3 regions of the Streptomyces sp. NPDC002232 genome follow, and region 1 is predicted to be linked to each of the others. Evidence: riboswitches for the same ligand, from Rfam matches in the RefSeq annotation. Region 1 holds a riboswitch; each other region holds the start of a gene.
The links. A riboswitch is a leader RNA that binds a small molecule or an ion and turns the genes downstream of it on or off. The one in region 1 is predicted to bind S-adenosylmethionine.
Positions count from the first base shown of each region.

Region 2: another riboswitch for S-adenosylmethionine. It lies ahead of ACFYXU_RS08575 (aminotransferase class V-fold PLP-dependent enzyme); the one in region 1 lies ahead of thrC (threonine synthase).
Region 3: another riboswitch for S-adenosylmethionine. It lies ahead of ACFYXU_RS21940 (IclR family transcriptional regulator); the one in region 1 lies ahead of thrC (threonine synthase).

Region 1 covers NZ_JBIARV010000001.1:1,316,720-1,321,672, reverse strand. The annotation lists gene ACFYXU_RS06050 (trehalose-6-phosphate synthase) at 1-716, opposite strand, end outside; gene ACFYXU_RS06045 (hypothetical protein) at 799-2,316, opposite strand; gene ACFYXU_RS06040 (glucosyl-3-phosphoglycerate synthase) at 2,355-3,323, opposite strand; SAM riboswitch class I at 3,473-3,619, shown strand; gene thrC (threonine synthase) at 3,613-4,920, shown strand.
Region 2 covers NZ_JBIARV010000002.1:401,458-406,410, reverse strand. The annotation lists gene ACFYXU_RS08585 (cytochrome bc complex cytochrome b subunit) at 1-1,360, shown strand, start outside; gene trpD (anthranilate phosphoribosyltransferase) at 1,492-2,556, shown strand; SAM riboswitch class IV at 2,644-2,759, shown strand; gene ACFYXU_RS08575 (aminotransferase class V-fold PLP-dependent enzyme) at 2,945-4,339, shown strand; gene ACFYXU_RS08570 (Lrp/AsnC family transcriptional regulator) at 4,412-4,693, opposite strand; gene ACFYXU_RS08565 (rhomboid family intramembrane serine protease) at 4,690-4,953, opposite strand, start outside.
Region 3 covers NZ_JBIARV010000004.1:893,778-898,730, reverse strand. The annotation lists gene ACFYXU_RS21955 (DNA-binding response regulator) at 1-39, shown strand, start outside; partial or broken gene ACFYXU_RS21950 (cytochrome P450) at 141-439, opposite strand; gene ACFYXU_RS21945 (hypothetical protein) at 531-1,187, opposite strand; SAM riboswitch class I at 1,492-1,632, shown strand; gene ACFYXU_RS21940 (IclR family transcriptional regulator) at 1,819-2,541, shown strand; gene ACFYXU_RS21935 (class I SAM-dependent DNA methyltransferase) at 2,646-3,386, shown strand; gene ACFYXU_RS21930 (oxygenase MpaB family protein) at 3,404-4,270, opposite strand; gene ACFYXU_RS21925 (hypothetical protein) at 4,577-4,945, shown strand.

The DNA.
Region 1 (4,953 bases):
TCCGGCCGGTACGCCAGGGCCCTCAGCTCCTCGCCGTCCACGCCCAGCGGGTACGTCGCCACCCGGGTCCGGCCGAGGTCGCCCGCGCCGCCCTCGAAGGCCTCCGCCCACGCGCGCGTGTGGAAGCCGAGGCGGTCGGCGCCGAGCATCCCCCGCAGGAGCTCCTCGCGCACGTCCGTCGGGAGCATCCCCAGGTAGGCGGGCGAGGCCCAGGGGGTGTGGGTGAAGTGGGCGATCCGCAGGTCCGGGCGGAGCTCGCGGAGCTGCCCCGGGACCAGCGCCAGGTGGTAGTCCTGGACCAGGACCGCCGCGCCCGGGGCGGCCTCGGCGGCCAGGGCCTCGGTGAAGGCCAGGTTGTAGGCGCGGTAGGAGTCCCAGAGGCGGCGGAACTCCGCGTCGAAGACCGGTTCGCGCGGGATGTCGTACAGGTGGTGGTGGAGGAACCACAGCACCGAGTTCGCGATGCCGTTGTACGCGTCCGCGTACACGGACGGATCGATGTCCAGCATCCGCACGCCCGGCTCGGCCGTCCCGCGCCGCACCGCCTCGCGGTCGCCCGCGCCGAGCGCCGCGCACACCCAGAGGCTCTCCCGCGCGTCGATGGTGCTCAACGCCGACGCCAGGCCGCCGCCGCCCTTGCGGGCGTCGAGCGAGCCGTCCTCGCCGAGCGCGTACGAGACCGGGCCCCGGTTGGATGCGACGAGCACAGTAGCCATGTGGCGAACCTAGCCCGTCTCGTAAACGCTCAAACGTACGTATACGAGACGGGTCGATTCGGCCACGGCCAGTCATCGCAGGTCAGTCGCGTCGGCCGCGCATCGCCGCCTTCGCCACCAGGCCCGTCGCCGCCAGGGCCACCGCGAGCGCGCCGAGCAGCCAGAGGCGCTCGCCGCTGCTTCCCGTCTCGGCCATGGAGCCGGCGTGACGGTCTCCCCGCGGGCCCGGGGCCGGGGCGGCGGGGGGCTGCGGGGAGGAGGGAGCGGTGGCCGGGGCCGCGGGGGAGCCCGGGGCGGATGCCGGGACGCCGCGCGGGGCGCTCGGCTTCGGGGAGGGGTTCTTCGGGTCCGGCTCGGGCTCCTCGCGGGCCGGGCCGGGGCCCGTCGGGGTCGGGACCGGGGCCGCCGGCCGGGGCGGGGCGGGCAGGGCGCTCTCCCGCTCCGTGGGCGCCGTCCGGGGGGTCTCCAGGTCCGGGACCGGCACCGAGAGGGCGAGCGCGGTCGGCACGTACGGGTCGCCGCCGGTCGTGAAGGCGAGGTCGGCCGTGGTCGCGCCGGGCTCCACCACGCCGGCCGGGACGTCGAAGGTCTTGGCGTCGACGCTCAGGTTGTGCGCGAGCCGCGGGGAGAGCGCGCCGTCGTTCTCGCCGGAGAAGAAGTTGTCGGTGTCGCCGGTGCGGGGCGCGAGCACGGTGCGCCCGTTCACGAGGAAGCGGTCGCCCGGCGTGCTCCGGTCGCCCCCGTACGCGGTCACGCCCGCCCGCACCGTGCCGGGCGCCCGGTGGAAGCCGTCCACGGTGATCGTGGTCGCCGGGGACTCCGGGCGCTGGAGGACGTGCCCGCCGTAGAGGCGGACGTCGCGCCGCTCGGGGGCCTTCACCGGGTCCGGGCCCGGGAAGGCGTGGACGACCGTCAGGGACCAGCCCGCCGCGCAGCCCTTGCCGCTGGGCGCCCACACGTTGCCGACCGCCACCCGCACGTCCGTCCCCGAGACGCCCGCGAAGGCGGCGGTCACGTCGGACTCGCCCGTGTAGTAGTGCGGGCCGGCGGTGTCGGCCGGGTCGGCGACCACGCTGTCGAGGGAGACCGGGACCGCCGCCCCGGACCCCACCCGGAGCACCGGAGCCGTCGTCGTCGGGTCGCCGGGGGACCGCCCGGCGTCCGCGCCGGAGGAGCCGCAGCGCTTCAGCGGCGCGCCGCCCGGGCCCCGGTACGTGCCGTCGTTGCCGCCCCAGGAGAGGCGGGCGTACGCGACCCGGGCGCCCGCCGGGATCCGCACGTGCCCGGTGCTGGAGCCGAACGCGGTGCTCCCGGTGCCGGCCGCGTCGATCCGCCGCGTCACGAAGGTGTCCTCGCCGTCCGGGCCCCGGCCCGAGGTCGCCGCCGCGCAGCGCGCCGCCGGGCCGGCCGGGGCGTCCGGACAGCCCACGACCGTGTTGCCGATCGTGGTGAAGTCGCCGTACAGCGACGCGGCGTACCGCAGGCCGAAGGGCTCGATCACGTCCGCCGCGGCCGGGACGGTCGCGGCGGACACGAGCGAACCCGCCGTGAGCCCGAGGGCCGCGAGCACCCGGCCCGGGTGAGGAAGTCTGAAGCGCATAAAAGGGCAATTTATGCAAAACAGATCATCACAGGACGTTACGCCACGCGGCGCCGCGCGTACTCCGTGACCTCGGCCATCGGCGGCCGCTCCTCGGTGTCCACGGGGTACGTCGTCGGCTCGAAGCCCTTCTCGCCCCGCTCGAACTGCGTCAGCACCGGCCGAACCAGATGCCCCCGGGAGAGCCGCAGCTGCGCCGTCCGGTAGATCGCCGCCGCCATCCGGCCCAGCGCCAGACCGTCCTGGTGCCGGTGCTTGCGCACCCCCACGTCCACCTGGGCCAGCGCGTCCAGGCCCACCGTGTGCAGGGCGTCCACGAGCAGTCCAAGCTCCACCCCGTAACCGACCGGGAAGGGCAGCCGTTCCAGCAGCGAGCGCCGCGCCGCGTACTCGCCGCCCAGCGGCTGCACGAAGCCGGCCAGCTGCGGCCAGTGCAGATTGAGCAGCGGCCGGGCCACCAGCTCCGTCACCCGGCCGCCCTGGCCGGGGGGCCTGCCGGAGGCGGGCCCGTCGATGTCCGGGCCGAAGGGGCGGTCGTACATCGCCTTCACGAAGTCCACGTCCGGGTCGGTGAGCAGCGGGCCCACGATCCCCGTCACGAAGTCCGCCGAGAAGTCCCGCAGGTCCGCGTCCACGAAGCACACGACGTCCCCGCTCGTCACCATCAGCGACCGCCAGAGCACCTCGCCCTTGCCGGGCACCGCCGGTATGCGGGGGAGTATCGCGTCCCGGGCGACCACCCGGGCGCCGGCCGCCGCCGCGACCTCCGCCGTGCGGTCCGTGGAGCCCGAGTCGATCACCACCAGCTCGTCGACGAGCGGCACCGCCTCCGTCATCAGCTCGCGCCGGATCACGGAGACGATCTCCCCGACCGTCGCCTCCTCGTTCAGCGCGGGCAGGACGACGCTGACCGTCGTGTTCCGCTTGGCGGCGAGCACCCGGTCGAGCGGGCGGTCGGACACCGACCAGGACCGCCGGGCCAGCCAGCGCTCCACTTCCTCCAGCACGTGATCTCCATCTCGCGGTTCGGACGGCCGGTCCAAGGTTCCGGGCCTTCGGTTACAGTCTTGAACAACGCGGATGCCCGATGCACGTCGGGGTGCCGACCGCGTCGGAGCGCAGGAACGAAAGTCCACCACGCTTCACAATCGAATACCGCTCATCCAGAGGGGCAGAGGGAAACGGCCCGTTGAAGCCCCGGCAACCCTCCAGTCGGTTCGTCTCGTACTCCATCGAGGCCCCCGGCTAGGGAAGGTGCCAAATCCGTCTCATGGCGAAAAATTCGTCATGGGAAAGATGAGGAGAAAGGGCCTCGCCTCCATGGCTGTTCAGACCGTCGCACCCACCAACGTCGACCTCGGTCCCGCGTCCGGGCTCTCCTGTCGCGAATGCGGTGAAGTCTTCCCGCTCGGCCCGATCTTCGCCTGCGAGCTCTGTTTCGGACCGCTCGAAGTCGCGTACGACCTCCCCACCGGTGACCCCGAGGCGCTGCGCAAGCAGATCGAGGCCGGCCCCGCCAACATCTGGCGCTACGCCCCGCTGCTGCCCGTCCCGGCCGACGTCGCCGAGAAGCCGAACCTGAACCCCGGCTGGACCAAGCTCGTCCAGGCCGACAACCTCGCCGCCGAGATCGGCGTCGCCCCCGGCAAGCTCTTCGTCAAGGACGACTCCGGCAACCCGACCCACTCCTTCAAGGACCGGGTCGTCGCCCAGGCGCTCGAAGCCGCCCGCGCCTTCGGCTTCACCACCCTCTCCTGCTCCTCCACCGGCAACCTGGCCGGCGCCGTCGGCGCCGCCGCCGCCCGCGCCGGATTCCGCTCCTGCGTGTTCATCCCGCACGACCTGGAGCAGGGCAAGGTCGTCATGGCCGGCGTCTACGGCGGTGACCTCGTCGCCATCGAGGGCAACTACGACGACGTCAACCGCTTCTGCTCGGAGCTCATCGGCGACCCGCTCGGCGAGGGCTGGGGCTTCGTGAACGTCAACCTCCGCCCGTACTACGGCGAGGGCTCCAAGACGCTCGCGTACGAGATCTGCGAGCAGCTCGGCTGGGTCATCCCCGACCAGCTCGTCATCCCGATCGCCTCCGGCTCCCAGCTGACCAAGATCGACAAGGGTCTCCAGGAGCTCATCAAGCTGGGCCTCGTCGAGGACAAGCCGTACAAGATCTTCGGCGCCCAGGCCGAGGGCTGCTCCCCGGTCTCCGCCGCCTTCAAGGCCGGGCACGACGTCGTCCGCCCGCAGAAGCCGAACACGATCGCCAAGTCGCTGGCGATCGGCAACCCGGCCGACGGCCCGTACGTCCTGGACATCGCCCGCCGCACCGGCGGCGCCGTGGAGGACGTGAACGACGAGCAGGTCGTCGAGGCCATCAAGATCCTCGCCCGCACCGAGGGCATCTTCGCGGAGACCGCGGGCGGCGTGACCGTCGGCGTCACCAAGAAGCTCGTCGAGGCCGGTCTCCTCGACCCGGACCTGACCACCGTCGTACTCAACACGGGCGACGGACTCAAGACCCTGGACGCGGTGGCCGACACCTCTCAGGCGACCGTCACCATCCGCCCGAGCCTGGACGCGTTCCGCGACGCCGGCCTGGCCGTCTGAGTCCGTCCGCCCCCTGGCCCACCGAAAGGTTTC
Region 2 (4,953 bases), on a different contig from region 1:
CATGTCCGAGGCGTTCAACTCGACCATGCACATCTCCTTCGAGGTGCGCGGTGGTCTGCTGATCCGGCAGATCCACCACTGGGCGGCGCTGATCTTCCTCGCCGGCATGTTCGTGCACATGATGCGCGTGTTCTTCACCGGCGCGTTCCGCAAGCCGCGTGAGATCAACTGGCTGTTCGGCTTCCTGCTGTTCTTCCTGGGCATGTTCACCGGCTTCACCGGTTACTCGCTCCCGGACGACCTGCTCTCCGGCACCGGTGTCCGCTTCATGCAGGGCGCGATCCTGTCCGTGCCGGTCCTCGGCACGTACCTGTCGATGTTCCTGTTCGGCGGCGAGTTCCCCGGCGGCGACTTCGTCGCCCGGTTCTACTCGGCGCACGTGCTGCTGCTCCCCGGCATCATGCTGGGCCTCGTGGTCGCCCACCTCATCCTGGTGTTCGTCCACAAGCACACCCAGTTCGCCGGCCCCGGCCGCACGAACAACAACGTCGTCGGCATGCCGCTGCTGCCCGTGTACATGGCGAAGGCCGGAGGCTTCTTCTTCCTGGTCTTCGGCGTCATCGCGGTCATCGCGGCGATCGCCTCGATCAACCCGATCTGGGCCATCGGCCCGTACCGTCCGGACCAGGTGTCCACCGGCGCCCAGCCCGACTGGTACATGGGCTTCGCCGAGGGTCTGATCCGTGTCATGCCGGGCTGGGAGATCAACCTGTGGGGCCACACGCTGGTCCTCGGCGTGATGATCCCGCTGGCGATCTTCCCGGCGGTCCTCGCGGCCATCGGCGTCTACCCGTTCATCGAGTCGTGGATCACCGGCGACAAGCGCGAGCACCACATCGCGCAGCGCCCGCGCAACGCTCCGACGCGCACCGCCTTCGGTGTCGCCTGGATCACCGCGTACATGATCATGCTCGTGGGTGGTGGAAACGACCTCTGGGCGACCCACTTCCACCTGTCGCTGAACTCGATCACCTGGTTCGTGCGGATCTTCTTCTTCGTCGGCCCGGTCATCGCGTTCATCGCCACCAAGCGGATCTGCCTCGGCCTCCAGCGCCGCGACAAGGACAAGGTGCTGCACGGCCGCGAGTCGGGCATCATCAAGCGCCTGCCGCACGGTGAGTTCGTGGAGATCCACGAGCCGCTCAGCCAGGGCGAGCTGCACCGCCTCACGGCGCACGAGCAGTACGACGCCGCGCAGCTCCCGCCGGCCGTCGACGAGAACGGCGTCGAGCGCAAGATCGGCCCCATGGAGAAGCTGCGGGTCAAGCTCAACAAGGGCTACTACGGCGACGACAGCCAGGTCGCCAAGCCCACGGTCGAGGAGTACAAGGAGATCCAGAGCGGCCACGGCCACCACTGATCACCTGAACCCCTGACCTCCTGAAGGTCGCCACGGCGAGAGCCCCGTCCATTCGATGGACGGGGCTCTTTGCCGTCCCCGGAGGTCGATAGGGTGGGACCGTATCCGTCACGTGATCACCAGGAGCTGCCATGAGCGCTGCGACCCCCGCTGGAGGACCTACCACGGCGGGCCGCTCCTGGCCCGTCCTGCTGAACGGTCTGCTCGACGGCCGGGACCTCTCCGCCGACGACACCGCCTGGGCGATGGACCTGATCATGAGCGGCGAGGCGACCGACGCGCAGATCGCCGGCTTCATGGTGGCGCTGCGCGCCAAGGGCGAGACCGTGCAGGAGATCACCGGCCTCGTGCGGACCATGTACGCGCACGCGAACGTGATCGAGGTGCCCGGCCCCGCCGTCGACATCGTCGGCACCGGCGGCGACGGCGCCAAGACGGTGAACATCTCCACCATGGCCTCCATCGTGGTCGCCGGCACGGGCGCCAAGGTCGTCAAGCACGGCAACCGGGCCGCGTCCTCCGCCTCCGGCTCCTCGGACGTCCTGGAGAAGCTCGGCATCAACCTCGACCTGACCCCGCGCCGGGTCGCCGAGGTCGCCGAGGAGGCGGGCATCACCATGTGCTTCGCCGTCAGGTTCCACCCCTCGCTGCGGCACGTCGCCGCGGCCCGCGGGCAGCTCGGCATCCGGACCACCTTCAACGTCCTCGGGCCGCTGACCAACCCGGCCAAGGTGCGGGCCCAGGCCGTGGGCGTCGCCGATCCGCGCATGGCGCCGGTCGTCGCCGGGGTCTTCGCCGAGCGCGGCAACTCCGCCCTCGTCTTCCGCGGCGACGACGGTCTCGACGAGCTGACCACCACCTCCACCTCCCGCGTCTGGGTGGTCAGGGACGGCGGTGTCACCGAGGAGCGCTTCGACCCGAGGGACGTCGGCATCGAGCTCGTCACGCTGGAGGCGCTGCGCGGCGCCGACGCCTCGTACAACGCCGACGTGGCGCGCCGGCTGATCGCGGGGGAGACCGGCCCGGTCCGGGACGCGGTGCTGCTCAACGCCGCGGCGGCGCTCACCGCCCTGGAGCCCGGCGCGGGCACCCTGGTGGAGCAGCTCGCCGCGGGCATCGCGAAGGCGGCCGAGTCCATCGACTCCGGTGCCGCCCGCCGCACGCTGGAGCGGTGGATCGCGGCCAGCAACGCCTGAGCCGGTGTGAACGGCGTGTGTCGTCCCCGTCCCGGATGCCGGGACGGGGTTGCGGCCCCGTGATCGCCTGGCATAAGTTCTGGAACAGGTCATGAGTGACAGCTGCAAGGCCCCGGCCGGCTGTCCGGCAACCCTCCGTCCGTGGCGGGGTGCCCCGGGTGAAGACCAGGTCGTACGGCAGAAGCCTGCGGCAAGCGCGGACCCCTGCGCGTCACCCTGGGGTCCTTGGTCCTCTAGGGAGCGTTGTCTCGTGAGCAAGCGAATGCGTTAGGGCCCTTCCGGCCCCTCTTCCCCTCAACACCCGTATGTGGCGCCGCCCTTCGCGCGCTTCCGCCCTGCGGGCCCCTTCACGCCTTTTCGCGCCCCTTTTATGCCGGGAGATACCGCCATGTCCGCACGCCCGAACACCGCCACCGTCGACACCGCCGCCGCCGAGTCCGCCGACCCCTGCTGCGACGCCCCGCTGCCGGTCCTCGGCCGGGACGTCACCGTCCCGCTCGTCACCGGTGGCGAGGTCAGCTACGCGGCGCTCGACTACGCGGCCAGCGCGCCGGCCCTCCAGCGGGTCTGGGACGACGTGGCCGCGTACGCCCCCTACTACGGCAGCGTGCACCGGGGCGCCGGCTACCTCTCCCAGCTCTCCACCGACCTCTTCGAGAACAGCCGCGCCACCGTCGCCGAGTTCCTCGACTGCCGCGACGGCGACCAGGTCGTCTTCACCCGCTCCACCACCGACTCGCTGAACCTGCTCGCCGCCGCGATCCCGGCCGGCTGCCAGGTCTTCGTCTTCGAGACCGAGCACCACGCCTCGCTGCTGCCCTGGCGGGACGCCCGCGTCACCTACCTCAACGCGCCGCGCACCCCGGAGCAGGCCGTCGCGACCCTGGAGCGGGCCCTCGCCGACCGCGACCCGTACGGTCCGGCCCTGGTCTGCGTCACCGGCGCCTCCAACGTCACCGGTGAGCTGTGGCCGGTGAAGGAGCTCGCCGCCGCCGCGCACGCCCACGGCGCCCGGATCGTGCTCGACGCCGCCCAGCTCGCCCCCCACCACCCGGTCTCGGTGCGCGAGCTCGACGTGGACTGGGTCGCCTTCTCCGGGCACAAGCTGTACGCGCCCTTCGGCTCCGGCGTCCTCGCCGGCCGCGCCGACTGGCTCCAGGATTCCGAGCCCTACCTCGCGGGCGGCGGCGCCTCCCGCAAGGTGGCCCGCCGGGCCGACGGTGGTGTGGACGTGGAGTGGCACACCACCGCGGCCCGGCACGAGGCGGGTTCGCCGAACGTGATCGGCGTCTACTCGATCGCCTCCGCCTGCAAGGCGCTCACCGAGGCCGGCTTCGACTCCCTCGTCGCCCGCGAGCGGCACCTGATCGACACCGTCCGCGCGGGCCTGGCCGAGGTGCCCGAGGTGCGGGTGCTCTCGCTCTTCGGCGACGACGCGCCCCGCGTCGGCGTCATCTCCTTCGTCGTGGAGGGCTGGAACAGCTCCCACTTCGCCGCCGCGCTCTCCGCCGAGTACGGCATCGGGGTCCGCGACGGCCTCTTCTGCGCCCACCCGCTGGTCCGCACGCTGCTCGGCAGCGACCCGCAGGACCCGGGCGAGTGCGGCGCCCCGGAGGCCGCCCCGGGGGAGCGCTCGCTCAACGCCATCCGGGTGAGCTTCGGCGCCGGTACGCCGGACGAGCACGTGGAGCGTTTCGTCGGCGCCGTGAAGGAGCTCGTGCGGGACGGCGCGCAGTGGAAGTACCGCACCGAGGACGGCCGCTGCGTCCCGGACCGCGGCTGATCGGTCACTCGTACGGGTGAAGGGGGCCTCCCGGTCGGGAGGCCCCCTTCGGCCGTGCTCGGGTGCCCGGTGTCAGGACTCCAGGCCGATGGCGAAGGCCGCCTCCAGGTCGTGCTGGGAGTACGTCCGGAACGCGACGTGCGTGTCCGTGGCCTCGACGCCGGGGATCTTGCTGATGCGGCCGGGGATGACGTCGGCGAGGTCGTCGTGGCGCGGGACCCGGACCATGGCGATCAGGTCGTACGTACCGGTGACCGAGAAGACCTCGCTGACGCTGTCGAGCGCGGCGATCGACTCGGCGATCTCGGGGATGCGGTCCACGCTGGTCTTGATGAGCACGATCGCGGTGATCACGGCTGGCTTTCTCCCTCGGTCGCCGCGGCTGGGGCTTTCACTCTATCCCCACCGCGGAACCGCCCCCAGGCGTAGAGGAACCCGACGGAGAAGCCCACCACGTGGGCCAGATAGGCGACGCCCGGTCCGGCGCCCGCGGCCCGCGCGGCCATCCACTGGAGCGTGAACCAGAAGATCAGCACGATCCAGGCGGGGAAGCGCAGCGGCAGGAAGAACAGGAAGGGGAAGAGGCTGGTGACCCGGGAGCGCGGGAAGAGGAA
Region 3 (4,953 bases), on a different contig from region 1:
GAAGCCGTGCGCCGGGCGATCGCCGCCGGTCTGGCGTGAGGCCGGCGCCTCGCGCGCGGTCCAGTGCGGGGACGGTGCGTCCGTCCCGGTCCGGCGTGCGGACGGTGCCCCGCGCGGTCCGGCGTGATGACGAGACACCCCTAAGGTCGGATCCCGTCGCAGGCGATGCGCAGATGCCGCGGCCCGCGCGGTACCGCGTTCTGGCGGTACGGGGGCGTGTCTTCGAGCAGGCGGGGGTTCTCCAGCCTCCGTGCCGGCTCCGACAGGGCCGGCTGGGCCTCCAGACCGGCCGGCGGTGCGCCGAAGCAGCTGCGGATGCCGCTGCCGAGCCCGAGGTGCTGGATGTCCGGGCGGTCCGGGCACCGAAGCGGTCCGGGTGCTCGAAGCACCGGGGGTCGCGGTTGCCGGACGCCAGGACCAGCCGGAGCGTCGAACCTCTGGCGGACCGATCGAGTGAGCCGTCCGGCCGGGCCGGTTCGAGGCGGCCGGGCGGGCCGGTCGACGACGGCCCGCCGCTGCTCGGGCCTGCGTCAGCCGGTCACGGTGATCTGCCGGGTCGGGTCGGTGGTGTCGGTGAGCTGGTACGTCGCGCTGAAGGTCGCGGACTGGTTGCCGGTCGGGCAGAGGAAGCCGCCCGTGGCGGTCGCGGGGACGGGGGCGTTGGCGATCGCCAGCGCCGAGGGGGCTCCGTTGGTCCAGCCGCCGTCGACGGTGGTGGGTCCGGTCGGCGAGGCGGTGATGGTGCAGCTGGCGAGGCCGCCGGTCTTGAGGACGACGCCGCCCTTGGGGATGGTGAAGCCGCCGGCGGCGGGGGCGCCGTTCTGGAGGGTGAGCTTCCAGGGGCCGTTGGTGGCGTTGCTGGTGATGGTGACGCTCACGCCGAAGACGCTGGTGGTGCAGCCGCTGAAGCCGGGCGGGTTGATGGGGACGGAGACGGGGCCCGCGTCGTTGTGGTTGCCGGGGGCGGCGGGGACGGCGTTGTTCGCTCCGCCCGTCGGTACGGAGGCGGAGACGGTGCAGGTCATCGTGGTCGAACCGGCGACGAAGGTGGCCTTGCCGGTGAGCTTGGCGGCGAAGGCGTGACCGGCCGGCAGGACGGTGGTCGGGGCGGCCTGGGTGCCGCCGGCGCCGAGGGCGAGCGCCCCGGCGGTGGCGAGGCCGGTGAGGGAGACGAGCAGCTTGGACATGGGTTTCTCCTCGGTGAGGGACGGGGGGTGCGAGGAGGTGCGGGTCGTCGCGCCGTGCGGGGTGCGTGGGGGAACCGCGCAAAGTGACTTGAGAGTAGAACCGGCCGGTAGGGGTGCCCAAGGGACAATCACGCCACTCCTGACGATCCGTCAGTAAGGTTGACGCGGCGGGGCGCTTGACATCGCGACGGCCGGAGCGGGGAGGGGGCGCGAGCCCCGCCCGACCCGATGGGCGCGGCAGACCGCCACTCCTTCCGGGGAGGCCGTTGGCTGGCCGCCCGGCGCGTCTTGTATGGTTCTCCGCGAATCATCCAGAGGGGTGGAGGGACCGGCCCTACGAAGCCCCGGCAACTCCCCGGTCGACTCGGCGCTCTCCTTCGCGCCGCGCCGTCGGGTCCAGTGCCAACTCCGGCCCGCGCCAACGTGGCGCGGGAAAAGATGAGGAGACACGGTGCTCTCTGTGCTGACCTTCGCCCTCCCCCTGCCTGCCCCGGGCCTCCCGTGTACCCGTCTCGCGTTCGCCGCGGCATAACGGCCGAGCTCTTCGGCCCTCCCCGCTGAGCATCCCCACCCTCCCTGCGTGAGATCGCCGCGAACCTTCGCGCGCGGACCGAGACTGGAGCACCCCCTCATGGACATTTCGGATATTTCTAGTGGTGTCGGCGTCCTCGACAAGGCCGCGGTGATCCTCGGCGCGCTGGCGTCCGGCCCGGCCACCCTGGCGGGGCTCGTGTCCGCCACGGGCCTGTCGCGGCCCACGGCGCATCGGCTGGCCCTCGCGCTCGAACGCCACCGTCTGGTCGCCAGGGACATCGAGGGCCGCTTCGTCCTCGGCCCCCGACTCGGCGAACTGTCGGCCGCCGCGGACGAGGACTGCCTGCTGACCGCGGCCGGTCCCGTCCTCATCTCCCTCCGGGACGCGACCGGCGAGAGCGCGCAGCTCTACCGCCGCCAGGGCGAGGTGCGCGTCTGCGTCGCCGCCGCCGAGCGGACCTCCGGACTGCGCGACATCGTGCCGGTCGGGGCGACGCTCCCCATGAAGGTCGGCTCCGCCGCCCAGGTGCTGCTGGCCTGGGAGGAACCGGAGCGGTTCTACCAGGGGTTGCAGGGCGCGCGCTTCACGGCCACGGCTCTGAGCGGCGTACGGCGCCGGGGCTGGGCCCAGTCGATCGGTGAGCGCGAGCCCGGGATGGCCTCGGTCTCGGCCCCGGTCCGCGGTCCCTCCGACCGCGTCGTGGCCGCCGTCACGGTCACCGGGCCCATCCAGCGCCTGACCCGGCAGCCCGGCGCCCGTCTCGCGAAGGCCGCCGTCGCCGCGGCCGACCGGCTCACCGCGGTCGTCTCCCACGCGTGACCCCGGCGGCACCCCCGGCTCCGGGCGCCCGGCCCTCCCCCGGCCCCGCGTCCGGAGCGTAAATCGGTCGACGCCGCCGCTCCGTGCGGGCAAAGTGGCGCCCCGTGACGAGCAGTGAGCTGTGGACCCGCGATTCCGCCGACCGTTACGACGCCGAGGAGAGCGAGAGGTCCTCGGCCGCCTTCCTCGGACCGACCCTCGCCTTCCTCGCCGATCTCGCCGGAGACGGCCGGGCACTGGAGTTCGCCATCGGAACGGGACGCGTGGGCGTCCCGCTGCGGGAGCGCGGCGTGCCGGTGGCGGGCATCGAGCTCTCCGAGCCCATGGCGGCCGTCCTGCGGAGCAAGATCGACGCCGACACCCTCCCGGTGACCATCGGAGACATGGCCACCACCGTCGTCCCCGGGGAGTTCTCCCTGGTCTACCTCGTCTACAACACCATCACGAACCTGCTCACCCAGGACGAGCAGGTCGAGTGCTTCCGCAACGCCGCGCGCCACCTGGCGCCCGGCGGCCGGTTCGTCATCGAACTGGGCGTACCGCCCCTGCGGTTCCTTCCGCCGGGCCAGGTCGCGGTGCCGTTCGACGTCTCCGAGCGGCACCTCGGCTTCGACACCTTCGACCTGGTCGAGCAGGTCCTCGTCTCGCACCACCTCACGCGCGACGGCGCGGACGGCCGCTACCGCCGGGGCAGCTCGCGGCACCGGTACGCCTGGCCCGCGGAGCTGGACCTGATGGCGCGGATCGCCGGCCTGGAGCTGGAGCGCCGCGTCGCCGACTGGGACGGGACCCCGTTCGCACAGGACTCCGCCCAGCACGTCTCCGTGTGGCGCAAGCCGCTCTGAGGGCCCGGCGGCACCGGTCAGCGGCCGGCTCCGGCGGGCAGCGGGGGCGTCACCCAGCGGACCGCCGTCGTGACCGCCCGTCCGCCGGGCCGTGCGAAGCGGAGCAGGATCCGGATCCGACGGGGCACCGGAATCAGGTCCCGGGCCCACGACGGCAGGAGCTCCACCGCCGCGGCCGCCAGCAGGAGGTAGGGCAGGCGCGCGGGCCACGGCAGCGGCGGTGACGCCAGCAGGTACCGGGCCGTCGCCGACGACTCCTCCGTCGCCTCCAGCTCCCCGCGCCGGCCGTCGAGCGCCGCGACGAGTCCGGCACGGCTCCGCGGCGGGTCCGGGACGCCCAGCCGCTCGGCGACCGACGCCATGTCCTGGACGTACGCGTCCTGTTGCCCGCCGGTCAGCGGACGCAGGCCGTAGCGCCGATGGGACTCCAGGAAGCAGTACGTCTCGGCCATGTGGACCCAGGACAGCAGCGGCGGGTCCGACGCCCGGTAGGCCACTCCGCCCGTCGTGGTCCCGGTGACGCGGGCGTGCACCGCGCGCACCCGCTCCACCGCCCGCTCGGCATCCCGCTCCGTGCCGAACGTGGTCACCGCCAGGAAGGTGCTGGTCCGCTGGAGGCGGCCCCAGGGGTCGCCGCGGAATCCCGAATGCGCCCAGACGGCCGCCATGGCCACCGGGTGCAGGGACTGGAGCAGGAGTGCGGCGAGGCCTCCGACGTACATCGAGGCGTCGGCGTGCACGGTCCGTACGGGGCGGTCCGGGGCGAACCAGCGGGGTCCCGGGGTGCCGTGGATCCTGGCGCGCTTCCGATGCGCCTCCGGTCCGGCCACGCGCCGCAGGAGCGCGTCGCCCGCCTTCGTACGCAGCCTTCCGAGCAGGGGCACCGCTACCGCACTCCTCTCCTGGGCCCGTGGGACACCGCACCACGACCTCGTCCCGTCGCCGTGCGGCACGGGCCCGCGAGCCGGGCCGGTCCCACGCGAACATGCCACACTAGGACAAAGGTGTCACACGCGGCCGTCCTCGGAAGCCGCGCACCGCTCCCCCGGTGCCCCGCGCCCCGGACCCGTACGAAGTGCACAGCGAGACTCACGGTTTCCGGCCGTCGCCGCGCGAGTCGGAACGGCGCTTCACACGCGGGCTGTCGCCGCGCTCCTCCCGTTCCGGCTCGCTCGAAGGAGGTGTCTTCCATGACCAGGACCATGCGCGTCCGCCGACTGGTGGCGGGTGCCGCCGCGTCCGGCCTGCTGGCAGGTGGTGCCGCGCTCGGCATGGCCGGCTCGGCAGCGGCGGCTCCCGCCCCGTCGTCGGTCGCCACGACCGTCGTGACCGACCACCACGGCGACCACCACGACCGGCACGACCGGTGCGAGTGGAAGAAGGGCCACTGGGAGAAGAAGTGGGTCCCGGGCCACTGGGAGAAGAAGCGGGCCGACCACGACTCCTGGCGCCAGGGCCATCATGACGACGGCAAGGACCACCACAAGAAGTGGGTCTACGTCCCCGGCCACTGGGAGAAGGTCTGGGTGAAGGCGCACTGGGACTGCCACCAGCGGTGACGCACGGC